3 regions of the Camelimonas sp. FR25 genome follow, and region 1 is predicted to be linked to each of the others. Evidence: predicted binding sites of a transcription regulator. Region 1 holds the regulator's gene; each other region holds the start of a gene.

Region 1 (10,183 bases):
TCCAGCTCATAGCGACGGGAGCAGAACTCGCAGGTGACGGTGATGCGGCCATCGTCGGCGACCATGTCGGCGCGCTCCTGACGGCTGAAGCCGGTCAGCATGCCCATGATGCGCTCACGCGAGCACTGGCAGGCCTCGCGCACCGGCTGGGCGCGGAACACGCGCACGCCGCGCTCGTGATACAGCCTGTAGAGCAATTGCTCCGCCGGCAGCAGCGGGTCGAGCAGCTCATGCGCCTCAGTGGTCTCGGCCAGCATGCGCGCCTCATTCCACGCGTCATCGTCGACGCCCTGGACGATGTCGACGCCCGCAGGCGCGTCGCCAGGCGCCAGATCGGCCTGGCGCAGCCGGTCGGCGGAATGGGGCATGAACTGCACCATCAGCCCGCCCGCGCGATAGCGGCGCCCGCCCTCAGCGTCAGACAGCAGTTCCTCGCCCACGGCGAGGCGCACAAAAGTGGGGATCTGCTCCGACTGGCGGAAATAGGCGTGGGCGCATTCCTCAAGGCTCTGGCCTTCGAGCGCCACGATGCCCTGGTAGCGGTTGGCGTGCCCGCCCTGGTCAATGGTCAGCGCCAGATGGCCAGCGCCGAGCAGCGCGCCGGTCGCCGTGGCGCCGGCGGCGACAGCCGCCTCCAGCGCCTCGGCGTCGAAGCGGGCGCAGGCGCGCATCTGGTCCGGCGCATCAAAATCCACCACCAGCATGCTGATCGGGCCGTTCGAGCGCGTCTGTAGCTGGAAGCGACCCTCCAGCTTCAGCGAGGCGCCAAGCAGCACGGTGAGCGCCGCCGCCTCGCCAAGCACCCGCGACACCGCAGGCGGATAGGCGTGGCGGGCCAGCACCGCGTCGATCGCCGGGCCGAGGCGGACGACGCGACCGCGCACGTCCAGCCCCTCAATGGCGAAAGGCAACACCAGATCATCGCCAGAGGCCGCAGCCTCCGCGGCCATATCCGCCGGCATCAATCGACCGCGCCCATGCACCAGGCCAGCACGCCCTTCTGGGCGTGCAGGCGGTTTTCGGCCTCGTCAAACACCACCGACTGCGGGCCATCCATCACCTCATCGGTGACTTCCTCGCCGCGGTGCGCCGGCAGGCAGTGCATGAAGATGGCGTTCTTCTCAGCCTGCGCCATCAGCGCGGCGTTGACCTGGTACGGCTGCAGCAGGTTCTGGCGCAGGTTTTCGCTTTCCTCATCGCCCATCGACACCCAGCAGTCGGTGATCACCGCCTCGGCGCCACGCACGGCTTCCACCGGGTCCTGGGTCAACGTCGCCTTCACGCCATTGTCGCGGATGAAGGCCAGCACCTCCGGCGACGGGCCAAGCCCCTCCGGCGTGGCGATGGCGATCTCGAAATCGAGCCGCGCCGCCGCATGCACCCAGGAGGCCAGCACATTGTTGCCGTCTCCGGTCCACGCCACCTTGCGCCCGGTGATCGGGCCGAGGCGCTCCTCGAAGGTCAGCAGATCAGCCATGATCTGGCACGGATGCGACAGCTTCGACAGGCCGTTGATCACCGGCACGCTGGCGTATTCCGCCAGCTCGGTCATGGCGCCATGATCGAGAATCCGGATCATGATGGCGTCGACATAACGCGACATGACGCGGGCGGTGTCGGCGATGGTCTCGCCGCGACCCAGCTGCATCTCGGCGCCAGTCAGCATGATGGTCTCGCCGCCCAGCTCGCGCATGGCCAGGTCGAAGGAAACGCGGGTACGGGTCGACGGTTTGTCGAAAATCATCGCCAGCGATTTGCCGACGAGCGGCCGGTGGGCGGCGCGCTCGCCACGGCGGCGCGCCGCCTTCAGGCCGGCGCTGATTTCCAGAACATGGCGCAACTGCTCACCGGTGAAATCGGTGAGATCAAGAAAATTGCGCCGCGGCTGCGACGAAGTCGACAAATTCGGATCCTTCAATGTCTCCGGTGACAAACTGACAGCGCCGGCCTGCGGCGCGCCCCCTGAAAACGCGTTCATGGCGCAGCCTCCGCACGGACGCCGCGCAGCTCCTGCTGCATCGCGGCGGCGGTCGCCTCAATGCGGGCCAGCCCCTCGCGGGCCTCTTCCTCGCTGATGACCAGCGGCGGCAGCAGGCGCACGGTGTTGTCGCCAGCGCCGACCAGGATGAGCTGGTGCTGCAGCGCCGCGGCGGAGAACGCCGTATTCGGCACGTTCAGCTTCAGGCCGAGCAGCAGCCCCTCGCCGCGCACCTCCTGGATGATGTGCGGGAAGCGGTCGCGCAGTTCGGCGAGGCGCTGACGCAGCAACAGGCTGATGCGGTTGACATGGTCGAGGAAGCCAGGCGCCAGCACGATGTCGAGCACGGCGTTGCCCACCGCCACCGCCAGCGGATTGCCGCCGAAGGTTGTGCCGTGGGTGCCAGGCGTCATGCCCTTGCCGGCCTCGAGCGTCGACAGGCAGGCGCCCAGCGGAAAGCCGCCGCCGATGCCCTTGGCGATCGCCATGATATCTGGCGTGACGCCCGACCACTCATGGGCGAACAGCTTGCCGGTGCGGCCGACGCCGGTCTGCACCTCATCGAAAATCAGCAGCAGGCCGTGGGCGTCGCACAATTCGCGCAACTGCCGGAGTTTGGCTGGCGGCACAACGCGCACCCCGCCCTCGCCCTGCACCGGCTCGATCAGGATCGCCGCCGTCTGCGGGCCGATCGCCGCCTTCAGCCCCTCCTCATCATCGACATGCACCTGGTCAAAGCCTTCGACCTTGGGGCCAAAGCCCTCAAGATATTTGGCCTGGCCGCCAGCGGCGATGGTGGCGAGGGTGCGGCCATGGAAGGCGCCCTCGAAGGTGATGATATGGAAGCGCTCAGGCTGGCCGTTCACCGCATGGAACTTGCGGGCCATCTTGATGGCGCACTCCAGCGCCTCGGCGCCCGAATTGGTGTAGAACACCTGATCGGCGAAGCTGTTGTCGACCAGCCGCTGCGCCAGCCGCTCACCTTCCGGAATCCGGAACAGATTGGAGGTGTGCCACAGCTTCTGCGCCTGGGCGGTCAGCGCCTCCACCAGATGCGGATGGGCGTGGCCGACCGAATTGACGGCGATGCCGGAGCCGAAGTCGAGATATCGCTCGCCGTCGCGCGCCGTCAGCCAGACACCCTGGCCCCGTTCGAACTGAAGGTCTACACGCGCAAAAGTTGGCAAAAGCGGCGACGTCACGAACCGCACTCCCTGATGGCGGCGCCTGCCCGGACATCCACATTGTCCATGCCGACGATGGCGCCGCGTGAGCGCACCCCCTGTCGCCACCCAAAAAGGCCTTGCGCCAGGCGATGCAAAAACAGCAAAATAGCGCCCTGTCGCAGCCATAGCGCAACAGTCGCCCTGTGCAGACGGACGCCGACCAGCAGCCTGTGCGCCCATGAAAATCAAAGTGCCGCCCTGTCGAGGGCGGCACTTGCGGTATTTTAAGGTGCGCACGGAATCTGTCAATCAGTGGACCGCTACAACCGCAGGCGCCTCGGCGCAGCGCAGCGCCCAGTATTTGATCAATTCTGACCAGTCCTTATTCCCGCAACGCCATAACCCATGCTGACGCGTGCCTGCGGCGGCGCAGGCGACAGAACCTCTGACCGCCGCGCCGCCATCGCCCTGCCCCTGCGTCACCAGGCGCACAGCGCCCATATGCATCAGCCCGGCCCGACCTGCGCCACGGCTGCCGGAAGGACACCCTGGCGACGTGACGCGCACATGACGGCGACAGGCCCCGGGGCCCTTCAAGCACAGGTAGTGATGGCCGCCGCCAGATTGCTGTGTTATCCCGCCCTGTCTCCACGTCCGGCGGGTCCACGCCAGATAAATCCTTGAAAAAGCGTGATCACGGACTCGTTTTCAGCATGTTCCTGGGGAAAACGGTCAGGACGGTCTGCGCGTGGTTGTAGGCCGTTGGCGCCATCTTGTATGGTCGGGACAGTATCCCACGATATCTCGTGGCGCCGCCTGTGGGGCGGAGTGAAGTTTTGCGTAGCTGGATTTATTCGGCGCGTTTACGCAAATTTTCTGCAAGTGCGATTATGGTGCGGAGGAACGTATGAGCGAGGCTGGAAGCGGCTGGAGCGACGAACGCGTCGAACTGCTGAAAAAGCTTTGGGCCGAAGGGCTCAGCGCCAGCCAGATCGCCACGGCGATGGGCGGAGTGACCCGTAACGCCGTTATCGGCAAGGTGCACCGGCTCGGCCTGTCGGGCCGCGCCAAATCCAACGCCTCTGGCGCCCAGAAGCAGCGCAAGACCGTGACCGTGGCCACCGCCACGCGGACCGTCGCCGCCGTGGGCGCGCGGGCCGGCGCGGCAGTCGCCGCCATTCAAGTGGTGCAGAGCACGACCGTGCTGAACACGGTGTCGCTGGCATCCGAGGCCCCGGCCGCAGCGCCAGCCGCCGCCGCTGTCACCCAGACCCCAGGCGGGGCCAGCGCCATGGCCGCCCCGGAGTCCCAGCGCGTCACCATCATGGAGCTGCGCGAGAACATGTGCCGCTGGCCGATGGGCGACCCGACGACGGCGGATTTCTGCTTCTGCGGCAACCGCACGACGCCAGGCATCCCCTATTGCAACTTCCACAGCCGCATCGCCTACCAGCCGCCGGAGCGGCGGCGCGACCGTCGCAGCAACTGAGCTGAGGCAGACGGCCCCCGCGCGCTGCGCGATGTAGCTGCAAACACGCTCTTCATGAACCCGCCGCGAGGCGGGTTTTTGTTTGGGCCAGGCGTGAGGGGGGAGCGCAATCTGGAAAAGGGCGATTTGCCCGCGGCGGCGTCACGCGGGCGCCCATGGCGCAACGGGCGGCGCGCGGAAAACAGCAGCTCTGTAGCTGGCTGACGCGGTTGATCAGACTTTGCCCTGGACAGCCCTCACCATGCCCAATCGGCATTGCCGTCCCGCACGACGTCGCAGCGCACGATGGCGGCGCGCAGGCGCACGACCGCGCGGCCTGCCCTGTCCCGGTTGGCGACCGCCGCAGGCGCGGGCCCCAACCCTACAGGCCCGGGCGCAAACGCCTCAGGCCCGGACGCAAGCCATTCAGGCGCGGGCAAACGTCTCGTCAAAGGAATAGCCGGAGCCGCGCACGGTGCGGATCGGGTCGGGCTGGCGGGCGCGATTGATCGCCTTGCGCAGGCGGCCGACATGCACGTCGACGGTGCGTTCGTCGATATAGACGTCCCGGCCCCAGACGCTGTCGAGCAATTGCTCGCGGGTGAACACCCGGCCGGGGCTCTGCATCAGAAATTCCAGCAACTTGAATTCGGTCGGGCCGAGGTGCAACTCGCGATCAGCCCGGCGCACCCGTCGGGTTTCGCGATCCAGCTCGATGTCGCCGGCGCTAAGCATTGAAGCGACATGGCCGGGCTTGGCGCGGCGCAACAGGGCGCGGACACGGGCCAGCAGCTCCGGCACCGAGAATGGCTTGACCACATAATCATCGGCGCCGGTGGCGAGGCCACGAATGCGCTCGGCCTCTTCGCCGCGCGCCGTCAGCATGATCACCGGCAGGCGGGCGGTTTCCTCGCGCTGGCGCAGGCGGCGGCACAGCTCGATGCCCGACAGGCCAGGCAGCATCCAGTCGAGCAGGGCCAGGTCCGGCGGGGCCTCCTGCAGCCGCACTTCGGCCTCATCGCCCCGGGCGACGCTGTCGACCTCATAGCCCTCGGCCTCAAGGTTGTAGCGGAGCAGGAGCGCCAGGGATTCCTCATCCTCAACGATCAGAATGCGTGTAGCCATCGTGTACTCCTCGCGCGCGACCCGCTCCCGGCGCCTGCTGCGGCGCCTCTGCGCCAGCGGCCGCCCCGGCTGCGCCGCCGTTCAGGTCGGGCGCCGCGCCGTCGCGATCATCCTCGGGCCGCCTGCGCAGGACGCAGGCTCCCTGCCCACGCGAAGCCCGCGCGGCCATTCATGCCAGTCAACACAAACAGTCTTCAGCCTGGCCGGCTCAGCGCCGCGCCCAGGCAGTACAGTGGCGCGCCAGCGTCAGGCGCCGTCGCCGAGCGGCTCCATGCTGCTCGAATCCTTCTTCGGGCGCTCGGAGACCAGCGGATTGCCGGTGACCAGATAATAGATGGTCTCGGCGATATTGGTGGTGTGGTCGCCGATACGCTCGATATTCTTGGCGCAGAACAGCAGATGGGTGCAGAAGCCGATATTGCGCGGGTCTTCCATCATATAAGTCAGCAGCTCACGGAACAGCGACGTGTACAGGGCGTCGATCTCGCCGTCGCGCTTCCACACGTCGATGGCGGCGTTAACGTCCTGCTGGATGAAGCCGTCGAGCACGTCCTTGAGCTGCTCCTGCACCAGATCGCTCATATGCTCGACGCCCACGACGATGCGGGCGGGCTGCATCTGGCCGCTGATGGCCACGGCGCGCTTGGCGATATTCTTGGCCAGATCGCCGATGCGCTCGACGTCGCCGGCGACGCGAATGGCCGAGATGATCTCGCGCAGGTCCACCGCCATCGGCTGGCGGCGGGCGATGGTGAGAATGGCGTGCTCCTCGATCTCGCGCTGCAGCGTGTCGAGGCGGCTGTCGGTGTTGATCACCGACTGGGCAAGCTCGGCGTCGCGGCGCACCAGAGCGCGGGTCGCGTCGTCCAGCATCTTCTCGGCGATGCCGCCCATCTCCACCACGCGACCGCGCAGCGCCGCCAGTTCGGCGTCATAGGCGGAAACAATGTGCTCGGCCATGCTCTGTACTCCCCTGCGGAGCGGCGGCGCCTGAGGCGCCATGGCGCCCGACTGCTGCGGCGCATTTGTGGAACGGCGCCAGGCGACGACGCCTGACGCGGCAAATGGGTTCAGGACTGGCGGGCTACGCCCGCCGCGGCTCAGCCGAAGCGGCCGGTGATGTAGTCCTGGGTGCGCTGATCAGACGGCGTGGTGAAAATCCGCGACGTCTCGTCGAACTCGATCAGCTCGCCCAGATACATGAAGGCGGTGTACTCGGAGCAGCGCGCCGCCTGCTGCATGTTATGCGTGACGATGGCGATGGTGTATTCGGCCTTCAGCTCATCGATCAGCTCTTCGATCTTGGCGGTCGAGATCGGGTCGAGCGCCGAGCACGGCTCATCGAGCAGGATCACTTCGGGCTTCACCGCGACCGTGCGCGCGATGCACAGGCGCTGCTGCTGGCCGCCGGAGAGGCTCTGGCCCGAGGCGGTGAGCTTGTCCTTCACCTCGTTCCACAGCGCGGCGCGGCGCAGCGAGCTCTCCACCCGCTCATCCATCTCCGACTTCGACAGCTTCTCATACAGCCGCACGCCGAAGGCGATGTTGTCATAGATGCTCATCGGGAACGGCGTCGGCTTCTGGAACACCATGCCGACGCGCGAGCGCAGGAAGTTGAGGTCCTGCTTCGGCGACAGAATGTTCTCGCCGTCGAGCAGCACCTCGCCCTCGGCGCGCTGGCCCGGGTAGAGGTCGTACATGCGGTTGAGGATGCGCAGCAGCGTGGACTTGCCACAGCCCGACGGGCCGATGAAGGCCGTGACCTTGCGCTCGTACAGCGGCAGCGAGATGCCCTTCAGGGCAAGCGAGTCGCCGTAGAAGAACTTCAGGTCGCGGACGGAGATTTTCTCATCGGCGGGCGACATCTGCGGCCTTGCTCCTGCGATGGTGGGGGCTGGAGCCATGGTGGCCCCGGCGGTGGTGCGGGCGGACATGGTCATGGTCGGCTCCCGGCTCACTGGCGGCTACGCGCGGCGATGACACGCGCAAGGATGGACAGGGTCAACACCGACATGGTGATGATCAGGGCGCCGGTCCAGGCCAGCTGCTGCCAGTCCTTGTAGGGCGACAGGGCGAACTGGAAGATCACGACCGGAAGGCTGGCCATGGGCGCGTTGAGATTGGTGCTGGCGAACTGGTTGTTCAGCGCGGTGAACAGCAGCGGCGCGGTCTCGCCGGAGATGCGGGCGATGGCCAGCAGCACGCCGGTGATCATGCCGGCGCGGGCGGCGCGATAGGCGATGCGGCGAATGACCAGATAGCGCGGCATGCCCAGGGCCGAAGCGGCCTCACGCAGCTGGTTCGGCACCAGATTGAGCATGTCCTCGGTGGTGCGCACCACCACCGGAATGACGATGATGGCCAGCGCCACGCCGCCGGCGAGGCCGGAGAAATGGCCCATCTTCACCACCATCACCTCATAGACGAACAGGCCGATGACGATGGACGGGGCGCTGAGCAGGATGTCGTTGATGAAACGCACCACCGTGGTCAGCTTCGAATTGGCGCCATACTCGGCCATATAGGTGCCGGCGAGAATGCCGATCGGCGTGCCGATGACGATGCCGAGCCCCGTCATGATCAGGCTGCCGATGATGGCGTTGAGCAGGCCGCCCATCGAGCCAGGCGGCGGCGTGTGCTCGGTGAACACCGCCAGCGACAGGCCCGCGGCGCCGTTGATGACGAGACCGGCGAGGATGAGCACCAGCCAGGCGAGGCCCAGCGCCGAGGCGGCGACGCACAGCGCCATCATCAGATTGCTGCGGCCCTTGCGGCGGGCGTAGAGCGCGCCGGGGACGGTGCGTCGGGCGCTGGCGGCGGCCGTGGTGGTGGGGTTGTCCTGAGCCATGAGTTATTTCCCCGCCTTCAGCTCAAGGCGCAGCAGCATGTAGCGCGCGATGGCCAGAACAATGAAGGTGATGATGAACAGCAGCAGGCCGAGCGCGATCAGCGAGGAGGTGTAAACCTCGCCCACCGCCTCGGTGAATTCGTTGGCGATCGTCGCCGAGATCGTCGTCGCCGGCGCCAGCAGCGAGGCGGAGATTTTGTGGGCGTTGCCGATGACGAAGGTCACGGCCATGGTCTCGCCCAGAGCGCGGCCAAGGCCCAGCATCACGCCGCCAATGACGCCGACGCGGGTGTAGGGCAGCACCACATTGCGCACCACCTCCCAGCGGGTGCAGCCGACGCCATAGGCGGCCTCTTTCAGCACCGGCGGAACGGTGGCGAACACGTCGCGCGAGATTGAGGTGATGAACGGCAGCACCATGATGGCGAGGATCAGGCCGGCGGTGAGCATGCCGATGCCATAGGGCGGACCGGCGAACAGGGTCGACAGCACCGGGATCGGGCCAAACACCTTGATCAGGAACGGCTGCACCGTGTCCTGCAGGAAGGGGGCGAACACGAACAGGCCCCAGATGCCGTAGATGATCGAGGGAATGCCAGCCAGCAGCTCGATGGCGATGCCAATCGGCCTGCGCAGGAACAGCGGGCACAGCTCGGTGAGGAAGATGGCGATGCCAAGCCCGACCGGCACGGCGATCAGCATGGCGATCAGCGAGGTCACCAGCGTGCCATAGATCGGGGCCAGGGCGCCGAATTTCTCGGTCACCGGGTTCCACGACTGCGAGGTCAGGAAGCCGAAGCCAAATTCGCGCAGCGCCGGCGCCGCGCCTTCAATCAGCGCCAGCATGACGCCGCCGAGCAGCGCCAGCACCAGCAGCGCTGAGGTGCGGGTCAGATTGAGGAACAGCCTGTCGCCGATGCGATAGCGGCCGAGCGTCGAACTCTTGTCTGGCGCGAGCGTCGGCATGCTGGCGGCATGTCCGGTCATTGGCGTATCGCTCATCATAGCCCCGACTGATGGGCAGGTCGCCTGGCGCGCCTGCCGGCGCTCTTCAGGTCCTGCGATAAGGTCTGGCGTGGGGACAGGCTCCACGCCGGCAGATCGACGGGCCGCGACCGGCCCAATAGCTGCGGACATGGCGCAGGCGCCGCGCCGCTCATGGTGCGCTCAGCCGTGGCGCGCCGCGACCTGCTCCGCAGAGCACGTCACAGGCCGTGGCCTTGCTGACGTTTCGCTGTACCTGGCGGCGGCGGGCTGTGGCAAGCCGCCAAAGGCTGCGGCAAGCCTCGCGTCAACATTGTTCCGGCCAGTGTCGCCATGGCGCCATGGCAGGGCCAGAGCCCTGGCGCGCTGGCGGAGGCATCACCATCCGCCATGGGCAGATGGCGGCGGAAGCCCTGGCCCCGCCGCCATCCGTTGCGCGTCTTACTTGACGGCGATCTGCTTCCACTCTTCCCGCACCTTGGCCACGACCGAGGCCGGCATCGGGATGTAGATCAGCTCTTCAGCCATCGGGCCGCCCTTCTCGAAGGCCCAGTTGAAGAACTCCAGCGCTGCGGCGGCGTCTTCAGCCTTGTTGGGCTTCTTGTGCATCAGGA
Region 2 (10,183 bases), on a different contig from region 1:
GACCACCGGGACCTTGAGCACCCGCTCCGCCCACTGGATCGTCTCCGGATCGGCGCGCTCGCCGGCCAGAAACAGGGTGCGGAAGCCCTTGAGGTCGTAATTCTGCAGCAGCTCGCCCTCGGGATCCTCCTTGCGGATGGCCCGCAAGGCGGTGGGGGCGGTGAATAGCGCCTTGGCGCCATGGTCGGCGATCACCCGCCAGAACGCCCCGGCGTCAGGCGTGCCCACGGGCTTGCCCTCATACAGGACGCTGGTCGCGCCATACACCAGCGGCGCATAGACAATATAGCTGTGTCCGACCACCCAGCCGACGTCGGAGGCGGTCCAGAACACCTCCCCTGGCTCGATGCTATACAGGCCCTTCATCGACCAGTTGAGCGCCACCAGATAGCCGCCGGTGTCGCGCACGACGCCCTTGGGCTTGCCGGTGGTGCCAGAGGTGTAAAGCACATATAGCGGCGCCGTGGCGTCGACCGGCACGCAATCGACGGTCTTGCCAGCAGCGCGGGCCCGGTCGACGAGGGTGGCCCAGTCGTGATCGCGGCCCTTGCACAGCTTCGCCTCCGCCTGCGGACGCTGCAGCACCACACAGGCGACCTTCTCGCCCGCCAGCTCCAGTGCTTCATCGAGCAGCGGCTTGTAGGGCACGATTTTCTGCCCCTCGACGCCACAGGAGGCCGCCAGCACCACCTTTGGTTTGGCGTCAGCGATCCGGGTCGCCAGCTCGCGCGCCGCAAAGCCGCCGAACACCACCGAATGGATGGCCCCGAGCCGGGCGCAGGCCAGCATGGCGATGGCCGCCTCTGGCACCATCGGCATGTAGATCACCACGCGATCGCCCTTGCTGACGCCCAGCCCCTGCAACACCGCCGCCAGCAGGTTAACTTCAGCCAGCAGGCCGTTGTAGGAGATGACGCGCTTTGAGCCGGTGACCGGGCTGTCATAGATGATGGCCGGCTGGGCGCCGCGCCCGCGCTCAACATGGCGATCAACCGCATTGTAGCAGGCGTTGAGCCGGCCATCACTGAACCAGCGGCCATAGACGCCGGCGCTGGCGTCGAAGATGGTCTTCGGCTTGCGCATCCAGTCGATGCCCTCCGCCGCCTGCTTCCAGAATGCTTCCGGATGCGCCATGGCGCTGGCGTGGACAGTCGCCCAATCGCCCGTCGTCGCGCTGTTTCCGCCTGTTGCTTTCGCCATCTGGAACAACCCGTCCCTCTGCCCCGGGACACGGCCACGCCGCGTCCATCAATCCTTGGAGATGGCGCCGCACGCGCGCCGCATCTCCGCTGCTGTTCATTGCGCCGCCAGACGCCATGCGTCTGCGCCGTCGCCATTGCCGATGCGCAAAACCCACGCGCCAGACCCAGTTTCCAGACCCATGCGCCAGACCTGATCGCCGCCTGGCGCGCACAGCTGGCTTCGTGCGGTGACGCTGGCGCATGTGGCGCGCCCTTTGCGCAAACTGTGTGACCTGCGAGGCGCCTGCGCGTGGCGTCCAGCGTATCCGCACTGGCGCGGGGCGCCACATGACGGCGGTCCGCCCTGTCACCATATCGCCTGGCGCTGCGCCGCACACCCCTCGCCCGTCGGCCGCCCCCTTCAAACGGACAAATGCACGCAACCCGATACTGGCCCGCGACCTGTAAGCGGTGGCCGGCATGTCGCGCCATGGGCCGCTTGCGCCACCGCAGCCCCGACCATGGAACTATTGTCAGCCCGGCGCAAACGGTGTCCATTCAGGCGATTTTTCCGGGGCGTCGCGCCGCCTGTGCGCCGCCGCCGGTTCGACGCTGCTGGAGCGCGCATGTCCTCGATCTACGCCCGTGACCTCGACCGCAACGCCGCCAATTTCCAGCCGCTGACGCCGCTGACCTATCTGGCGCGCGCCGCCGCCACCTTTCCCGATCAGCTGGCGGTGATCCACGGGCCGCTGCGACGCAATTATCGTGCGCTGTACCAGCGCAGCCGCCGCCTCGCCTCGGCCTTGCAGAAGGCTGGCGTCAAGCGTTTCGACACGGTCTCGGTGATGCTGGCCAACACGCCGGAGATGGTGGAGTGCCACTATGGCGTGCCGATGAGCGGGGCGGTGCTCAACACGCTGAACACCCGGCTTGACGCGGCCATCCTCGCCTTCACCCTCGACCACGCCGAAACCACTGTGCTGATCACTGATCGCGAGTTCTCGCGCGTCGTCGCCGAGGCGCTGGCGCTGGCCACGGTGAAGCCGCTGGTGATCGACGTCGATGATCCGGAATTTGACGGTCGCGGCGAGCTGATCGGACGCGAGACCTATGAAAGCTTCATCGCCGGCGGCGACGATGATTTTGTCTGGGCGCATCCCGACGATGAATGGGACGCGATCTCGCTGAACTACACCTCAGGCACCACCGGCGACCCCAAGGGCGTGGTCTATCACCATCGCGGAGCGGCGCTGCTGGCCATGGGCAATGTCATCAGCTGCGCCATGCCGAAGCATCCGGTCTATCTGTGGACGCTGCCGATGTTCCACTGCAATGGCTGGTGCTTCCCGTGGACGGTATCCGTGGTGGCGGGGACCCATGTCTGCCTGCGCCAGGTGCGGGCCAAAGCGATCTTTGACGCCATCGCCGATCATGGCGTCACCCATCTGTGCGGCGCGCCCATCGTCATGGCGACATTGCTGAACGCGCCCGACGACGAAAAGCGCGCCTTCAGCCATGCGGTGTCGTTCACCACCGCCGCCGCGCCGCCTCCTGAGGCGGTGCTGGCCGGCATGGCCGCCGCCGGTTTCCAGGTCACCCATGTCTATGGCCTCACCGAAAGTTATGGCCCGGCGGTGGTCAATGAATGGCATGCGGCGTGGGACGCCCTGCCCGCAGCGGAGCAGGCGCAGAAGAAGGCCCGCCAGGGCGTGCCCTATCCGGTGCTCGACGCCGTCGCCGTGCTCGATCCGCAGACCATGCAGCCTGTGCCCGCCGATGGCGCGACCATGGGCGAGGTGATGATGCGCGGCAATGTCATCATGAAGGGCTATCTGAAAAACCCGGCCGCGACGCAGAAGGCGTTCGACGGCGGCTGGTTTCACACCGGCGATCTTGGCGTGATGCACCCGGACGGCTATGTGCAGCTGAAGGACCGCTCCAAGGACATCATCATCTCGGGCGGCGAAAACATCTCGTCCATCGAGGTGGAGGACGCGCTGTACAAGCATCCGGCGGTGGCCAATGTGGCGGTGGTGGCGCGGCCAGACGACAAATGGGGCGAGACGCCTTGCGCCTTCGTCGAGCTCAAGCCCGGCAAGACCGCGACCGAGGCCGAACTGATCGACTGGTGCCGCGAGAAACTGGCGCGCTTTAAGGTGCCGAAGACCATCGTCTTCGCCGAGATCCCCAAGACCTCGACCGGCAAATTGCAGAAATTCCTGCTGCGCGACCGCGTCCGCGCCCTGTAGAGGCAGCGCCGCTGCGATATCGGCGGCGCAGACCGGCTCCGGCTGCGACGCGCGTCATACCAGGATGCGAAGATGCTGACATGCTCAGGCGCCGCACGGGCTTGATCAGAACGCGATCTGTCACGCTCATTGGGTGCTGGCGTCAGGCATAAAAAAGGGCGCGGCGGACATCGCCGGGCCCCATGCTTGTGTCGCTTGTCCTGACTGCGGTAACGGAGGTCAGCGACCGCTCAACGTCAATGCAGCGCGTGACCATTCACTTGTGTGCGCAATTTGACGATCTCTTCCTTGAGATGGAGCTTTTTCCGCTTGAGCTCGGTCAGCGCGACATCGGGCGTCGCGGGCTGCCTGCGCGCCGCTTCGAGCTCACGCTCGACAGCCTGATGGCGCCTCTCCAGTTCCGACAGATGGGACTGCACGCTCATGACGTATCCTTTCGTCGTTTCGGACGACAGGAGTGTGACACGCAGATCATGGCGAATGAAAGCCCCTCAGTGCGGCGATGGCGCTGCAATGACCTGCGGGCGTGGCGCAAACGCCGGGCAATTTGCCTGATCCAGAGGCGTAGCCCCAACCGCCACAGCACAAGCGCGGGGCATTCCCTTGCGTTGCGCAGCGCCCTGCATGACGCATAGGACAATATGCAGGACGCTGTGGTGACGCAGTTGTGATCACTTGCCCTCGGGGACGCCGAATCGCATAATTGTAGTTCCGGCGCCGTGATGCCGTCGTGCGTTAAAAACGTCACGGCGACAGGTGCTTATGCCCTTAGCCGATGTGCATGGCTCATCGGGTTCTGGTTAAGCCTGTGCGGCGCCTGAGCGTTTCAGGATGCGGATGCGTCAGCATCTTCGCGGACCCGTTTTATTGGCTATCGCCCCGCCACTTTGGGCGGACGCGGCGCCACCCTCCATGGATGCATGATGACCGACGCCCTTGAGCCAGGAACAGATCTGATCGCAGACCATGACAATAGCCCAATGCCCGACCCTGGTCTGGAGCAGCAGCGGCTGGGCGTGGAGCTGGCGCGACTGAAACAGGAGCATCGCGATCTCGACGCCGCCATTGACGCCCTTACCGAGACCGGCGTCGCCGATCTGCTGCAATTGCAGCGGCTGAAGAAACGTAAACTGCTGCTGAAAGACCGTATCATTCATCTTGAGGATGAACTGACGCCGGACATTATCGCCTGAGGCTGAAAGCGCGCCGCCCCGGCGCCAGTGTTCTGGCGGGGCCTGGCGCTGTTTTGCGCTCCAGCCTCCCTCTGGCCCGAAAAAACTTGCGAAACAGCCACCTTGCCGATAACAGCGCTTTTTCTGCGTGAGAGAAGTTCATGGCCAACAGCACGGGCAAAAGAGATGGCGGGCGTGACGGCGCGGGTCGCGTTCCGGTCGCCATTATCATGGGTAGCCAGTCTGACTGGGCAACGATGCGGCATGCCGCCGAGACGCTCGACGCGCTGGGCGTGGCCCATGACAGTCGGATTGTATCGGCCCATCGCACGCCGGAGCGGCTGGTGGATTTCGCCAGAGGCGCCCGCGACGCCGGGTTTCAGGTGATCATCGCTGGCGCTGGCGGCGCCGCGCATCTGCCGGGCATGGCCGCCGCCATGACGCCGCTGCCGGTGTTTGGGGTGCCGGTTGAGTCCAAGGCGCTCTCAGGCAAGGACAGCCTGCTGTCGATCGTGCAGATGCCTGGCGGCATTCCGGTCGGCACTCTGGCCATTGGCAAGCCCGGCGCCATCAACGCCGCGCTGCTCGCCGCCGCCGTGCTCGCGCTCAATGACCCGGCGCTGGCCGAACGGCTCGACGCCTGGCGCGCCCGCCAGACGGACGCCGTGGCGTTGCGCCCGGTCGACGAGGCCTGAGCGGCCACCTCATTACAGATACGGCAGGGAAAGCGCGATGCTGCGACCAGGCGCGACCATTGGGATTCTCGGCGGCGGCCAGCTTGGCCGCATGATGGCCATCGCCGCCGCCGGCTATGGTCTGAAATGCTGCATCTATTGCCCGGAAGCCGGCAGCCCGGCCTTTGAGGTCGCCGACAGCCATATTGAGGCCGCCTGGGACGATGAGGCGGCGCTGGCGCGCTTTTGCGCGCAGGTCGACGTCATCACCTATGAGTTCGAGAACATCCCGGCGCAGACCGCCGCCTTCATCGCCGCGCGCAAGCCGCTGGCCCCTGGCCTGAAGGCGCTGGAGACCTCGCAGGACCGGCTGGCCGAAAAATCCTTCGTCGCCAGCCTGGGCGTCGGCACGGCGCCGTTCGCGGCGGTCGATTCGGTCGCCGACCTTGAGGCGGCGCTGACCCGGCTTGGCCGCCCCGCCATCCTCAAGACCCGCCGCTTTGGCTATGACGGCAAGGGCCAGGTGCGCATCAATGACGGCGATGACGCCGCCAAAGCCTTTGACGCCATCGGCCGCGCCCCGGCGATCCTCGAAGGCTTCGTGCCCTTCGCCAAGGAAGTCTCGGTAGTCAGCGCACGCACGGCGACGGGTGACTTCGCTGCTTTCGATGTTTGCGAGAACGTCCACAAGCGCCACATCCTCGACGTCACCACCGTGCCGTCCAGCCTGTCGCCGGCGCTGGCCAAACGGGCGATCGCCGCAGCGCGTCAGATCGCAGACGCGCTCGACTATGTCGGCGTGCTGACGGTGGAGATGTTCGTGCTGGCCGATGGCGAGACGCTGCTGGTCAATGAGACCGCGCCGCGCGTCCACAATAGCGGTCACTGGACCATCGAAGGGGCCCGCACCTCGCAGTTCCAGCAGCATGTGCGCGCCGTGTGCGGCTGGCCGCTCGGCGACGTCAGCCGCTATGGCCGCGCCACCATGACCAACCTCATCGGTGACGACATCGACGCCTGGCAGGCGATTCTGGCGGAGCCAGGCGCCAGCCTGCACCTCTACGGCAAGGCCGAGGCGCGCGCAGGCCGCAAGATGGGCCACGTCACCCGCGTCACCCCGGAGTAAGGGCCGCGTCAGCAAGGCCCTCACTGGCCAGCCGCCTAGACCGCACTCCCGGCTCTGGCGATGATCCTCGCGGGGCTTCCCGCCACCGTCGCCCCTGCTGGCACGTCGCGCGTCACCACGGAGCCTGCGCCGACGATGGCGCCATCGCCGATGCGCACGCCAGGGGTGATGATCGCCCCGCCGCCAATCCAGACATCATCGCCGATTGTCACCGGCTTGCCGAACTCCACGCCACGGGCGCGGCTGGCGGCGTCGCGCGGGTGGTCGGCGGCATAGATCTGCACCATCGGCCCAATCTGCGTGCGCGCGCCGATCCGCACCGGACAGACGTCGAGGATAACGCAGTTGAAATTGAGGAAGGCCCCTGGCCCCAGCGCGATATTGTAACCATAATCGCAATGAAACGGCGGCCTGATCACCGCGCCTTCGCCAACAAGGCCGAGCCCCTCGCGCAGAATCGCCCCGCGACCGGAGGCGGGCATGGCCAGCGTGGCGTTGTAGCGCGCAAGCCACGCGAAGGTTTTGAACGCGTCAGCCTGCAACTCCGGGTCGGCTGGATCGTAGGGCAGCCCTGCGATCATGCGCTGTTTTTGGCTCTGGCCCGACATGACTCTCCTCCTGGCGGCTATGGACACGCCGGATGTTATCTGGTACCCGCAATCCAACGGCGCAATCCGGGCATTCGCTCCGAACGATTGCCTCTTTTCAAATCAAACCTTGGGACGAATTCGCGTGCAGGTACTTGTCCGTGACAACAACGTCGATCAGGCCCTCCGGGCCCTGAAAAAGAAGCTGCAGCGGGAAGGCGTTTTCCGTGAGATGAAGCTTCGCGACCATTTCGAGAAGCCCTCTGAGAAGCGCGCCCGCGAGAAGGCTGAAGCCGTCCGCCGCGCCCGCAAGCTGGCCCGCAAGAAGCTGCAGCGCGAAGGCCTGCTGCCGATGAAGGCGCGCCCTGCACGCTAAGTCATATCTGGCGCGGCCGCTGAGGTCGCGCGGCCAGATGTGATGGTAGCCAGGTTGTGATGTCGGATGTGTCCGGCCAGCCTGGCGATACGCGACTGCAGCGTCAGCAGATATCTCCGGACAGGATGCGGGCGACAGCCTCACGGCTTCTGCCCAGCCCCATTACGGAAATGCCGCGTTCAGGCGCGTCCAACGGCCCCACGGGGCCGTTTGTCGTTTGTGCGCCTGCGATTCAGGTGTGGGCAATGCTTCGGCCGCCTGACAGTCGGCTGCTGACGCCACGCACATCCTGTCCTGGGTCAGCCCTCACGCGGCGCGGCAGGCGCGATCAGCGCGCCACGGAACCTGCGCAGCCCGGCGCCAGTTTATTAACGAAATTCCCCGATACACTTGCGGGATCAGCCGCTTTCGTAACGGCGCCCTGGCGCCTGCGCGACAACGCGCTGACGCCATGCGCCGTGAAGGACATGGGCGACCGCGCCACACCTTCGCCAGTTTTGGGCGGGATGGACGCTGGCGCCCGTATCGCCACGCGCGGCGCCAGAACCCGACGAGCATGACTTATCGGGCTCTGGTCTAGCCCGTGCGGCGCCTGAGCATGTCTGGATGCGGATGCGTCAGCATCTTCGCATCCTGGTATAATACCAGAACCAGATGAGCTTCACTCATCGGGTTCTGGCTAAGCCCGTGCGGCGCCTGAGCATGTCTGGATGCGGATGCGTCAGCATCTTCGCATCCTGGTATGATCGGTCACGTCCGGGCCGCGCCATGGCGCAAGCCGCATCGTAAGTCAGCAAACCTGGTGGCCGTCTCCGCCCATGCGGTCCGGCGCCGTAATGGTAACCGGCCCGGCAGGCGGGCCGCCGCAGGAGACCCGGGCGATGGCCAGACAGCGCCCGCGTCGCATCTGTCGAGGGATGACCGTGCAATTGACCTTATCCAGACCCGGCGTTGCGGTGCTCTCAGCCGCGGCGCTCGCCCTTGCCCTCGCCGGTTGCGAGACCGTCAGCCCGCAGCGTTCGGTCAATGTCGCCGAGGTCGTCAACCAGGACCCGGAAGTCACCGGCGCCAATATCGGCTCGCTCAGCGAGGCGATCCGCAACAATCCGGGCAGCGCCCGCGCCTATAATACGCGCGGCGCCGCTTACGCCCGCACCGGCAATTATCGCAAGGCCATCGACGACTTCAGCCAGGCGATCCGGCTCGATCCGGCTGATGCGGCGGCCTACACCAACCGCGGCCTCGCCCAGCGCCAGAGCGGCGCGGCGGCGGCGGCGGAGCAGGACTTCAGCGCCGCCATCAACGCCAATCCCAATTACGCCCCGGCCTACATCGCCCGCGGTAATCTGCGGCGCGCCCAGAATGACCTGGCGGGCGCCCTGTCCGACATGGACAACGCCATCCGTCTCAATCCGGAATCGGCGGAAGCCCGCCATGCCCGCGCGCTGATCTATCAGCGCCAGGGCAATCACAGCCAGGCGGTGCTCGACTTCAACTCGGCCATCGACCGCAACCCCTTCGTCGCCGCGCCTTATGCGGCGCGCGGTCAGAGCGAGCTGGTGCTGGGGCGCAATGACAAGGCGCTGGAAGACTTTAACGCCGCGCTCAACGTCAACAACAAGCTTGCGGACGCCTGGGCCGGTCGCGGCCTCGCCCAGGAAAAGCTGGGGCAGCCCCAGGAGGCGCGTGGCTCGTTCAACAGCGCCCTTGGCATCGATCCCAACAATGAGATCGCCAAGGCCGGCCTGCGGCGCCTCGGCTCCTGAAGGCGGCCTGGCGTTCCAGGACAGCGACCCGGACAATTCAGGGGCCCAGCGATATCGCCGGGCCCCTTTTTGTTGCGCAGGCGACAAAAAAGGCGCGACCAGCGGACGCGCCTTGCAGGGACCAGCGGCGGCGCCGCCGCCTGCTGTCCTGATGCTCTCCCGCTGCCCGGGCCCGGCCAGCCCATACCAGGGCGGCGCCAGGGGCAGGCCCCAAGATCCAGACAAGGATCCGATCAACGATCCGGACCTGGGGGCAGGCTCAACAGCAATGCCCAGGGATCAGAGCAGGAACCACGCCATCAGCACAAGAATCAGGATGATGATCGACGTGCCCCAGATCGAGCCCTTGATGAAGCCGGCGTAGGTGTTTTCATGAGCCGGATAATCCATCGCCGGATGACCGCCGACGACGGAGTTATTGTGCTTCGCCATATCCTGTTTCCCCGATCTGAAGTCGACAGTAGCGCCGCGCCGGCTCTGGCGGCGCAGGCAGCGCCCCGGTCCGTCACAGGCGTAAGATTCAGACTTGATCTAGCCGAAGCCTCGCCCGCATGCAAACGCCTTGCTGTGAGGATAGCGGCGCAATTGTCGCGGCCCGGCGCGTCCACAGCCGGCGGCGACCGCCATCGCAGGAACGACGTCCGGCTCCCTGCGACCCGGCGCGCCTCTACGCAGTCACATCAGCGGGCTTGCGCCAGCCCCACGGCGTCCAGCGCCTCGCGCTGCCGCGCGCCCAGCTCCGCTTCGCTGAAGCCGTCGATCACCGCTTCGAACATGCGATGGAAGTTCAGCCGCGCGTCGAGGTGCAGGAACGCCGCGCCGAGGCCCACCGCCGCCCGGTCCATGAACACGAATTCGCGTGGAATGCGCAGCGGGCCGAGCTGTTTGAGCTGCTGGTGCACGGCGAAGGCTTCGCGCCGGCCATATTCGCCTGGCGCGACGCCATCGGCGATGCTGCGCTCGCGATCATCCAGCAACGGCCCATAGATAAACCGCGCCCAGATATTGAGCACGGCGATGGTCTCACGGGTCAGATTGGTGAAGCCCCA
Region 3 (10,183 bases), on a different contig from region 1:
CTGGTGTGCGGGCTCATTCTGCAGCCTCCAGGGTGGGCGTGGCGCCAGCGTCGGGCGTGGATGCTGCGGTCGTCGCAGGCGTTTCGGCAGCAGCGGCCTTCGGCTGGCCGCTTGCCGGCGCGTCCTGCTGGCGCGCGGCGTATTCGGCGCGCATCTTGCGCACCAGCTCCAGCTCGGCCTGGAAATCGACGTAATGCGGCAATTTCAGATGCTCGACGAAGCCCGTGGCCTGCAGCGGGTCGCAATGGGCCAGCACGAATTCCTCGTCCTGGGCCGGTGAGGTCAGCTCTTCACCGAGCTCGCGCGCCCTCAGGCTGCGGTCGACCAGGGCCATGGCCATGGTCTTGCGCTCCGCCGCGCCAAAGGCGAGGCCATAGCCGCGCGAGAACTGCGGCGGCCGCTGCTTCGAGCCGAGGAACTGGTTGACCATCTGGCATTCGGTCAGCGTGATGCGGCCAAGCGGCACGGCGAAGCCGAGCTCTTCCGGCACATAATCCACCGCCACATCGCCGGTGCGGATTTCGCCGACGAAGGGGTGGGTGCGGCCATAGCCGCGCTGGGTCGAATAGCCGAGTGCGAGGATGAAGCCCTCATCGCCGCGCGCCAGCGCCTGCAGGCGCAGCGGGCGCTCCGCCGGAAAGTCCAGCGGCGTGCGGGTGAGATCGGGGGCGGGCGCGCCGGTGCATATGTTGCGCTCAATCAGGCTCTCGCCATCGAGCAGGTCGGTGACGCGCGGGCAGTCGCGGCTGTCGGCGCCGGGATCGGCCACCGCCGGCGCTTCCGGCTCGCCGCCCGCCGCGAGGGCGAAATCGACAAGACGGTGCGTGTAGTCGAAGGTCGGGCCGAGCACCTGGCCGCCGGGAATATCCTTGAACGTCGCCGACACGCGGCGGTGGATGCGCATCTGCGCCGTGTCCACCGGGGTCGAGGCGCCGAAGCGTGGCACGGTGTTGCGCCAGGCGCGCACCAGAAAGATCGCCTCGGTGACGTCGCCGCGCGCCTGCTTCAGCGCCAGCGCCGCCAGATCCCGGTCGTAAACCGAGCCCTCGGTCATGATGCGATCGACCAGCAGGCTCATCTGCTCGCGGATCTGTTCGACGTCGAGCTCGGGGACGGCGCGGTCGCCGCGCCGCCGGTCGGCGAGCAGGCGGTGGGCGTTGGCGATGGCGGCTTCGCCGCCTTTGACAGCCACATACATGGTCAGTCTCCTCAGGCGTGGGCGGCTGGCGCAGCAGACGCGGTCGCCGACGCGGGCGCCATGTGCGGCGCGCTGGAGCGTGGCAGGGCCGAAACCGCGCCGCGCGCCACGAAGATCAGGTCCACGCCCAGCGGATATTGGGCGCGATTGGCGGCGATCTGGCTGATGAAATCCGCCGGCAGCCGCTCGGCGGCGCAGCGGCCGGCGGCGTCGCTGGCGATGCCCGGTCCGGTAAATTGCGCCCCGTCGGCTGCGGCGAAGCCGCCAGCCTCCAGCACCAGCGTGGCGGACTGGTCGGGGTAATGCGCCGTGCCCTGCGGGAAGGCGGCGAGCGGTGGGCACAGCTCGGGCGCGCTGACCAGCGCGAAGTCAGCGCTGGCCGCGTCGTCGGTCAGCGTCGCCCCGGTGTGAAAGCGCAGGTAATGCGTCACCTCGGGGGAGGCGCGCAGCGCCTCATCCAGCCACAGCCGCGTGTCCGTATCGGCGAGGGTGAGGGCGACCGCCGCGAGCTCCGCCGACAGCGGGGCCGGGGCCTCGACGGCGATGGTCAGCGGCTGCACGCTGGTCGGACGGGCCATGGCCTCCATCACCGCCCGGAACACGGATTGCGATTCAATCGCCGCATCGGTGAAACCGCGCATCAGTCTTCTCCGCGGGTCATGGTGAAGAAATTCACCCGGGTCGCGGCGATGCGCGCCTCGGTCTGGGCGAGATCGGCGGCGATGCGCGCCTTGACCGGCTGCAACGCCGCCTGCACCACCCCGGCGTGCGCCGGGCTCTGCAACAAAGCGTCAATTTCGGCCGCCTTGCGGGCCCGGTCGCGGTCGCGGCCTGGGGTGAAGGCGTAACCCTCTTCGCCGCCATCGAGCTGGACGACGCAGCGGGTGATGGTCATTTCGCCCAGATTGAAAGCGTCGCCATCGCCGCCAATGCGGCCACGCACCATCACCAGCCCGGATTCGGGGCGGCGTAGTTCACGGATGGCGCCGGCATAGCCACAGGCCGCGACAACCTCCGCCAGTTCTGCGGTGGTGGCCTCGGCGCAAATGGCCATCACAGCCTGACGCGCCTCCGTCACGCTCGGGGCTGGCGCTGCATTCAGCGCATCAGCAGGGGGGGTCGTGCACAGCATTGCGATAAACTCATCCACCAAATGTCTCAATCAACTTGTCTGGTTGTGTAGACAAATATGCGTGGCGCATGACATCTGAATGACGCAGCGCGCCGCTATTCAATGCCCGGTGGATGACCTGCCGGTGACAGAGTCGGACAGTGGCTGGGGGGCGGACGCCTGGCAGGGGGCAAGGGCCTTGCGACGGCCTGTGATTGTGCGGCGGCCATGCGCCTGCAAAGCTGTGCGCCGCTTACGCCCTGCGCCTGTAACACCGCGCCCTGGGCGCGACCGGACGATTGATGGACGACGTGGTGAGTGAACTGACACAGCAATTGCAGCAAGGCTCGGGGCCCGATCGCCAGATCAGGCGTGGCGGCGGCACCACGGCGTGGCGCCAGATCGCCGATGCGCTTTTGGCTGACATTCATGCTGGAAGGCTGGCCCCGGGCGACCGGCTGCCGACCGAAGCGGAGCTGTCCGCCAGCTTCGGCGTCAACCGGCACACCGTGCGGCGGGCGCTGGCGACGCTGGCCGCCGATGGCGTGGTGCGCGCCACCCAAGGGCGAGGCGCCTTCGTCGAGAACGCGCCGCTGCCTTATCCGGTCAGCCGCCGCACCCGCTTCTCTGCGGCGCTCGCCAGGGTGGGCAAGGAGGCGTCTGGGGTTTTGCTGTCATCGGGCGCGATCGCCGCGCCGCCTGCGGTCGCGGCGGCGCTGGGTCTTGAGCCTGGCGCACAGGTGCTGCAACTGGTGACGTTGAGCAGCGGTGACGCGACGCCGCTGTCGCTGGCCCACACCCATCTGCCGCTGCCGCGCTTTGACAGGCTGGATGCGGATTACGCCCGCAGCGGCTCGATGACCCGCGCCTTGCAGCTGTCCGGCGTCAGCGACTACACCCGCGCCAGCACGCGGGTGCGGGCCCGCCTCGCCGACAGCGTGGAATCGCAGCATCTGGAGCTGGCGCCGGGGCGGGCGTTGCTGGTGGTCGACAGCGTCAATGTCGATCTGGATGGCGCGCCAATCCAGGCTACCCGCACCCTGTTCGCCGCCGATCGGGTTGAACTCGACATCGAAACCTGAACGGGCAGCCGTAAACGAAAAGGGCCGGTGAGCAGCGCCCACCGGCCAAGGTTGCGCGATCGGGATCACGCGGAGGTATGCAGAGTGAAGGATGGAACCCGCTGCGCAAGGCGCATCGGGCGCCGGTCAGGCCCGGGCGGCGCCCGGGCCTTGCAGGTTGGGGATGTATCAGCATGGTCGCGACCTGGTGTCAGGCCGCTTTCTGAACACCCCCAGTAATGATCGCCGCCCGCAGCTTGCCGGACAGACGATCAATCAGTGACACCGCGATCAGCACCAGCAGGATGGCGAAGGACACGCCCTGCCATTCGAACATCCGGATCTGTTCGGACAGATAAAGGCCAATGCCGCCAGCGCCGACAATGCCGATGATGGTGCTCGAACGGGTGTTGGATTCGAAATAATACAGCACCTGGCCGGCGAGGATCGGCAACACCTGCGGCAGCACGCCAAAGCGCACCTGGCCCCAATGGGCGCCGCCGGTGGAGGCGATGCCTTCCACAGGCTTGCGGTCGGCGGCCTCGATCGCTTCCGAGAACAGCTTGCCGAACAGGCCGATGTCGGAGGTCATGATCGCCAGCACGCCGGCGAACGGACCCAGCCCCACCACATTGATCCACAACAGCGCCCAGATCAGCGTGTCGACGCCGCGCACGCAATCGAGGCTGCGGCGGGTGAAGAAGCGGGCGATCTGGCTGAAGGTGGTGTTGCGCGCGGCGAGAAAGGCCAGCGGCAAAGCGAGAACCGCCGCGCCCAGCGTGCCGAGGAAGGCGATGGCGATGGTCTCGCCCATGGCCTTGAACACGAACAGCGCCTGGGAGACGCTGCCTGGCCATGGCGGCAGCATCAGCCAGACAATGTCGCCGATGCGCACAAGGCCGGTGATGATCCGGGTCAGCGAGAAGTCGAACCGCCACAGGGCCAGCGCCACCAGCGCCAGCGCCGCGAAAGTGATCAGCCAGGGCGCCAGCCGGCGCCACAGCGGCGCGGTGAAGCTGGCCGGATAGGCGGCCCTGAGCCGGGCGATGTCGGCGGCGCTGACAGCGACGCCATGGGAAAGGTGCGAGGGGGCGGCGTCAGCAGGCGTGCTCATGCATGGGCCTCACGGCCGATCAGCGCGTGACGCAGCTTCTCGGAGCCAAAATCAATCAGGAAAACGCAGAGCACGATCAGCGCCAGCAGCGCGGAGACGTCGGCGTAATAGAATTTGCGGATGGATTCGATCAGATCCATGCCAATGCCGCCAGCGCCGACGAAGCCCATCACCGAGGCGCCGCGCACATTGACCTCAAAGCGCATCAGCACATAGCTGACCACATTCGACAGCATCTGCGGCACGACCGCGAAGCGGATCATCGGCCAGCGCCCGGCCCCGGTGGCGACGAGGCCTTCCACCGGCTTCATGTCGATATTGTCGACCACCTCGGAGAATTGCTTGCCGAGGGCGCCCACCGTGTGCACGGCGATGGCCAGCACGCCGGCCATCGGGCCAAGGCCAAAAGCCACGACGAAGATCAGCGCGAAGACAATGTCCGGCACGGTGCGGCAGAATTCGAGGCCACGCTTGACGCAAACCCGCACCCACGGGTTGGGGGTGATGTTTTTGGCCGGATAGAAGCACAGCGCCAGCGCCCCAATGGCGCCCAGCAAGGTGCCGAGATAGGCCATCAGCAAGGTGTCGCCGAGCAGCGGCAGCCAGCGCCCGAGACCCCACATCCATTCGCCTGGCGCGGCCCAGACACGCTGGCCGGCGGCAGGCCCGGAATCCAGCGTCAGGATGCGGTCGAAATAGCTGAAGAAATTGCCGATATTGCCGAACAGCTTGCCCAGATTGGCGTCGGCCATCCAGGCTGACCACAGGGTGGCTGCGGCGAGACCGATGCAGAATATCAGCGTGTGCAGCCGCTTGCGCCGCTGGGCGTCACGCCAGTTGCGCGCATGCGCCGCCAGCGCCGCGGACGGCTCAGCCATGGCAAGCGCGCGCGGCGGCTGCGAGGTGTCAGAAACGATCACGGGGCCCGGGCCCTCCAGAACTGCGTCAGCGCAAGGGTGACAAGGCCCGCAGCCAGATGGGCCGGCAGGTGGGCCTGCAAGTGGGCTTGAATGTGAGCCTCAACGACTGGGGCCTCCCTGCGAGGGCCCTGCTGCGAGGACCCCTTCGGTTGCAGGGGCCGCCTGTCGAAACCTTGCGCCTGTGGCGAGGCGCTGCTGCGGAACTTTCGCTCCGCGCAGCGCCCGGCATTGTGATGCGCGGCGCCATGATCAGCGCCAGGCGGTTCAGCGCTTCCTGCGCAGGCTGTCGACGAAGGCGTTCAGCTCCATGATCGGCTCATAGGCCTTGTGATCGACGGGCTGATAGCTGCCGTTCTTGCCGTCGAAGATCTTGCGCAGCGCCTCGGGGGCCTTCTGCGGCATGGCGATGACTGCGGTGGCGATCTTCTCGCGCAGGTCGGCCGGCAGATCGGTGAGATAAGCGAACGGCGAATTGACGATCAGGTCGGAGCGGAAGATCTGGCGGAAGTCGCTGGCCTTCACCGCGCCCTTGTCGGACATGCGCTTCAGGGTCGATTCATTGTCATTGACCCACAAATTGAAGCCCGCGTCGCAGGTTCCCTGATTGACGGCGAAGATCACATTCTCATGGCTGCCGGCATAGACCACCTTGCCGAAGAACGTATCGGGATTCACGCCCAGCTTGTTCATGGCCAGACGCGGCACATTATTGCCGGAGGTCGAATTGGGATCGACGAGGCAGAGGTTCTTGCCCTTGAGATCCTCAAGCTTCTGGTAGGGCGAATTGGCCTTGGTCCACAGCACCGAATAATAGCCGCGCGAGCCATCCGGGTTCACCTCGATGGCGAAGGGCTCAATCTTGACGCCGGTCATGCGGGCGCGTGCGTAAGAGGCCGGGCCATAGCTGGCGATGTGAATATTGCCGGCGCGCTGGCCTTCAATCACCGCCGCATAGTCATTGGCGATGCGCAGCGTGACCTTCTTGCCGGTTTCCTTCGACAGATAGTCGGTGAAGGGCGTCCAGCGATCGAGCACGGTGCCGGAATTCTCCGCCGGGATGATGGCGAAGACCAGCTCGTCCGGGCCGCTGGCGACAGCCTGGGCAGCGGCCATCGGCATGGCGAGCGCAAGGGTTGCGGCTGCGGCGAGCAGCAGGCGACGGGTGGTCATGGCGTAAGTCCTTGAGAAGGGTCGTGTCACAGGAGGCTGCGAAGATGCGGGGCGCCCGCATCCAGAAAGGCTCAGGCGCCCGCGGCCGCCAGCGTGCTCGCGCCAGCGAAGCCGGCCGCAACAGGATAGCGGCGGCCAAGCGGGCGAATGACGGGAGTAGCGGGTTCGCCGACGGCGTCATCCAGGCCATAAAATTCGGTGATGACGGCGTCGGTGAGATCTTCGGGGGCGCCGGCGAAGACGACGCGGCCGTTGGCCATGCCGATCAGCCGGTCACAATAATTGCGGGCCAGATCGAGCGAATGCAGGTTGCACAGCACGGTGATGCCGAAGTCGCGGTTCACGGCGGCGAGGCCATCCATGACGACGCGGGTATTGCGCGGATCGAGCGAGGCGATCGGCTCGTCGGCCAGGATAATGTCGGGGTTCTGGATCAGGGCGCGGGCGATGGCCACGCGCTGCTGCTGTCCGCCTGACAGCTGGTCGGCGCGCTGGGCGGCGAGGGAGGCGATATCGAGCCGCTCCAGCGCCGCCAGCGCCAGCGCCTTATCCTCGTCACGCCACAGCTTCAGCATGGCGCGACGGGCGGGGATGACGTTGAGCCGGCCCATAATCACATTGGTCAGCACATCCATGCGGCCAACCAGGTTGAACTGCTGGAAGATCATGGCGCAACGCGCCCGCCACGCCCGCAGCTCGGCGCCGCGCAACCGGGTGACGTCGACGCCATCGAAATGGATCTGACCGGAGGAGGGGTCGACCAGCCGGTTGATCATGCGCAGCAACGTCGACTTGCCAGCTCCTGACCGGCCAATCACGCCAACGAAAGCCCCCTTCGGGATGGCGATCGACACGCCGTCGACAGCGCGTTTGGCGCCATATTGGCGGGTGAGGTTGTCGAAGGTTAGCATGGGCTGCGGTCCCGTCCTTGCGTCGGCGGCGAACAGCATCCTGCCAGTACGCCGCCTGTCCGCCAGCCCGCGCCCCTGGACAGGGGAGACGCGAAACCGGAACAGGGCGACCAAACCGGGCAAGACGCCGTCAGTGAAGCTGCCGGAATAGTGGCGGGGGCATATGAAGCGGCGATGACGCGCAGATGTCAGTCCGATGACAGCGAAGCTGCAGCCTGCCTCTCGGGTCAGTTTTGGGGGATGGATCAGGGCGCATGTGTCAGGCGGCGTCGGCAAGCCACGCACAGGGCCATCATGACCCGGGCGCGGTGGTGGCCGCCTCGCGATACTGGCGCGCCAGGATCAGCGCGCCCGTGGGAAGGCACAACCGGCTTTACCAGAGCCCTTTGAGCATCGCTCATCGGGCTCTGGTTTATGCGTTCCGCGCTCGCGCCATGCAGGTCACGGATGCGTCAGCATGCACGTGGCCTGGCGTCAGTAGCCCATCTTTTTCTTCATCTCCTGGTCGATCCAGATGCGGGCATAGATCGGGCCGGGGCGGTTGGCGCCGGCGCGCAGCTCGCCGCCATAATTCATCACCCACGGCCACCAGGCAGTGAACACATAGGGGGTGGGCAGCCAGATATAGGGGGCCTTGTCGAGAGCTTCGCGGGTCAGGGCCTTGATCATCTCCTGGCGCTTGCTTTCGTCACGCTCGGCGTAAGCCTCGGCCAGCTTCCTGGCATATTCGGGATCGCGATAGATCGAGGTGTTGGCTTGCTGCCCGGGCAGGAAGCTGGTGCGCAGGGTTGTGGTCGGGTTGCTGTGGGGGGTCGAGGACAGCAGGCCTGGCGCATGGGTCTTGCTCAGGATGGTCGACAGGAACGCCCCATATTCCATCGGCTGGATCTCAACCTTGACGCCAACCTGTTCGAGATAGGCGGCGATCAGCGGCAGCAGCTCCATGTGATCGGGATTGCAGGCGCAGACCTGGGCCTTGAAGGTGAAGCCCTTCGGGTAGCCTGCCTCAGCCAGCAGCTTTTTGGCCTTGGTGGGGTTGTACTCATAGAGTTCGCGGATGCTCTCCGGCATCTTGTCCAGCGTTTCGAAATAGCCGAGATAGTCCGGGTGCTGTGGATAGGAGAACAGCTCCGCCTGGCCGCCATAGAACGCCTCGACGATCTCCTTCTTGTTCACCGCCATATTCATGGCGCGGCGCACGCGAATGTCGTCAAACGGCTTGGCATCCATGCGCATGGCGAGGAACTGGCCCGACATATTGAGCCATTTGGCCCATTTCAGCTGCGGCGCTGATTTCTTCAGCTGGTCGACGTCGGACCAGCGCACCGATTCCAGCATGTCGACCTTGCCCTGGCGCAACGCCGTGTTGGCCGTCGAGGGATCGCGGATATTGCGGAACACCAATTGGTCGACCAGCGGCAGCTTGAAGGTTTCGCCATTGATCTTTTCCGTGCCCCAGTAATCCGGATTGCGCACATAGGTCGCGGCGCTGCCCTGGACATAATTGCTGAGCCGGAACGGGCCGGAGCCATTGAGGTTTTTCCAGTCGGTGATGCCAGCGTCGACAACTTCTTTCGGGTAAATGCCGGAATAATAACCGTAGCCGAAGCGGTAATCCCATTCTGAATTGAAGGTCTTGAAGGTGAAGGTCACCGTGCGCGGGTCAGTCGCCTCGACTTTCTCCAGATAATCGTAATAGCCGGCCGTTTTTTTGGCGCTCTGGTTGATGCGGTTGTAGGCGTAGACAATGTCGTCGGCCACCAGATCGCGCGCCGCCATCACCCCAGGCTTCTCCGGAAAGCGCACGCCCTCACGCAGCTTGACGACAAGGCGGGTCGGATTCTGCTTCCACTCCCAGCTCTCGGCCAGCTCCCCCTTGATCGCGTCAGACGGTAGCCAAGCGTCGGCATAGAAGGAATGTGGGCCGCCCAGCCGCTTCGCCTTGCTGAGATCAGCCACGAACAGCTGCTCATACATCTGGCCGGTGTCGTGGTTGGTCTTCCAGTTCCACTCGGCGGGGTCCCAGGTCAGGGTGGGCAGCGCCCGGTAAAGGGTGGCTACTTCAAGCGTGCCGCCGGGCTTCGGCGTTGGCTCGGCGCGCGCTGGCGCGGCGGTCAGGCTGTGGGTAAGGCAGGCGGCGAGGCCAAGGCCCATCAGGGCGAGCGTCTGTCGTCGGCGTGCGGCGGGCTGCATGTCTGGTCCTCCCTGTTGCGCGATCTGTCTGTCGCGTCAGTTCCCGGCGTTGCGGGTCGATCTGGCGGGCCGGCGCGGTGCGTCGGCCCTTGGCCTTTCATCGGCATCGGTTACTGCGTCTGGCGGCATGGGTCGCGGTTGGCCGGCGCAGAAACCATGCATCAGCGGCGTGACCAGCAAGGTCACGGCGTTGTCCTGGTTGATCCCGGAGATCCAGCGGGGCGCAGAGGCGGCGGCGCTGATCGTCGCCTGCAAGGCCTGGGCGGCGGCGGTGGGGTCGACCGGGCGCAGCGAGCCATCGATGACCCCGTCAATGACGAAGCCGGCGAAGCGCTCGGACAGGCGGTTCACGGTGGTGACCACGCCGGCGGCCTCGGCTGGCGGCAGCCCAACCAGCGAGGTGATGCGCAGCAACGGCCCTGCCTCAGACAGCTGGAACCGCACCAGCGCCGCCACCGCCTCCTCAAGACGGTCGCGGCCGGCCGCGCGCTGCTGCGCCGCATCG

What was found. Region 1 encodes PhoB, which activates phosphate uptake and scavenging genes when phosphate is short. Its sites were predicted from a motif close to TGTCATNNANCTGTCAT; they were not measured.
Region 2: AC6A67_RS04160 (YdcH family protein) is a predicted target of PhoB. The motif match lies at 3,882-3,898, and genes of this name have one in related genera.
Region 3: phnC (phosphonate ABC transporter ATP-binding protein) is a predicted target of PhoB. The motif match lies at 7,671-7,687, and genes of this name have one in related genera.

The regions. Positions count from the first base shown of each region.
Region 1 covers NZ_JCAWFG010000099.1:23,712-33,894, reverse strand. Annotated here, with positions in the region: gene AC6A67_RS14335 (Hsp33 family molecular chaperone) at 1-950, opposite strand, end outside; gene argF (ornithine carbamoyltransferase) at 962-1,903, opposite strand; gene AC6A67_RS14325 (aspartate aminotransferase family protein) at 1,975-3,180, opposite strand; gene AC6A67_RS14320 (GcrA family cell cycle regulator) at 4,052-4,633, shown strand; gene phoB (phosphate regulon transcriptional regulator PhoB) at 5,039-5,737, opposite strand; gene phoU (phosphate signaling complex protein PhoU) at 5,984-6,697, opposite strand; gene pstB (phosphate ABC transporter ATP-binding protein PstB) at 6,838-7,602, opposite strand; gene pstA (phosphate ABC transporter permease PstA) at 7,692-8,489, opposite strand; gene pstC (phosphate ABC transporter permease subunit PstC) at 8,589-9,551, opposite strand; gene pstS (phosphate ABC transporter substrate-binding protein PstS) at 10,011-10,183, opposite strand, start outside.
Region 2 covers NZ_JCAWFG010000035.1:1,062-11,244, forward strand. Annotated here, with positions in the region: gene AC6A67_RS04150 (propionyl-CoA synthetase) at 1-1,200, opposite strand, end outside; gene AC6A67_RS04155 (acyl-CoA synthetase) at 1,808-3,433, shown strand; gene AC6A67_RS04160 (YdcH family protein) at 3,670-3,858, opposite strand; gene AC6A67_RS04165 (YdcH family protein) at 4,414-4,626, shown strand; gene purE (5-(carboxyamino)imidazole ribonucleotide mutase) at 4,767-5,300, shown strand; gene AC6A67_RS04175 (5-(carboxyamino)imidazole ribonucleotide synthase) at 5,338-6,405, shown strand; gene AC6A67_RS04180 (sugar O-acetyltransferase) at 6,441-7,013, opposite strand; partial or broken gene rpsU (30S ribosomal protein S21) at 7,138-7,359, shown strand; gene AC6A67_RS04190 (tetratricopeptide repeat protein) at 8,286-9,134, shown strand; gene AC6A67_RS04195 (aa3-type cytochrome c oxidase subunit IV) at 9,414-9,566, opposite strand; gene AC6A67_RS04200 (ABC1 kinase family protein) at 9,815-10,183, opposite strand, start outside.
Region 3 covers NZ_JCAWFG010000066.1:46,085-56,267, reverse strand. Annotated here, with positions in the region: gene AC6A67_RS07735 (alpha-D-ribose 1-methylphosphonate 5-phosphate C-P-lyase PhnJ) at 1-17, opposite strand, end outside; gene AC6A67_RS07730 (carbon-phosphorus lyase complex subunit) at 14-1,198, opposite strand; gene phnH (phosphonate C-P lyase system protein PhnH) at 1,210-1,839, opposite strand; gene phnG (phosphonate C-P lyase system protein PhnG) at 1,839-2,348, opposite strand; gene phnF (phosphonate metabolism transcriptional regulator PhnF) at 2,624-3,391, shown strand; gene phnE (phosphonate ABC transporter, permease protein PhnE) at 3,582-4,484, opposite strand; gene phnE (phosphonate ABC transporter, permease protein PhnE) at 4,481-5,362, opposite strand; gene phnD (phosphonate ABC transporter substrate-binding protein) at 5,669-6,574, opposite strand; gene phnC (phosphonate ABC transporter ATP-binding protein) at 6,646-7,485, opposite strand; gene AC6A67_RS07690 (ABC transporter substrate-binding protein) at 7,960-9,678, opposite strand; gene AC6A67_RS07685 (TetR/AcrR family transcriptional regulator) at 9,715-10,183, opposite strand, start outside.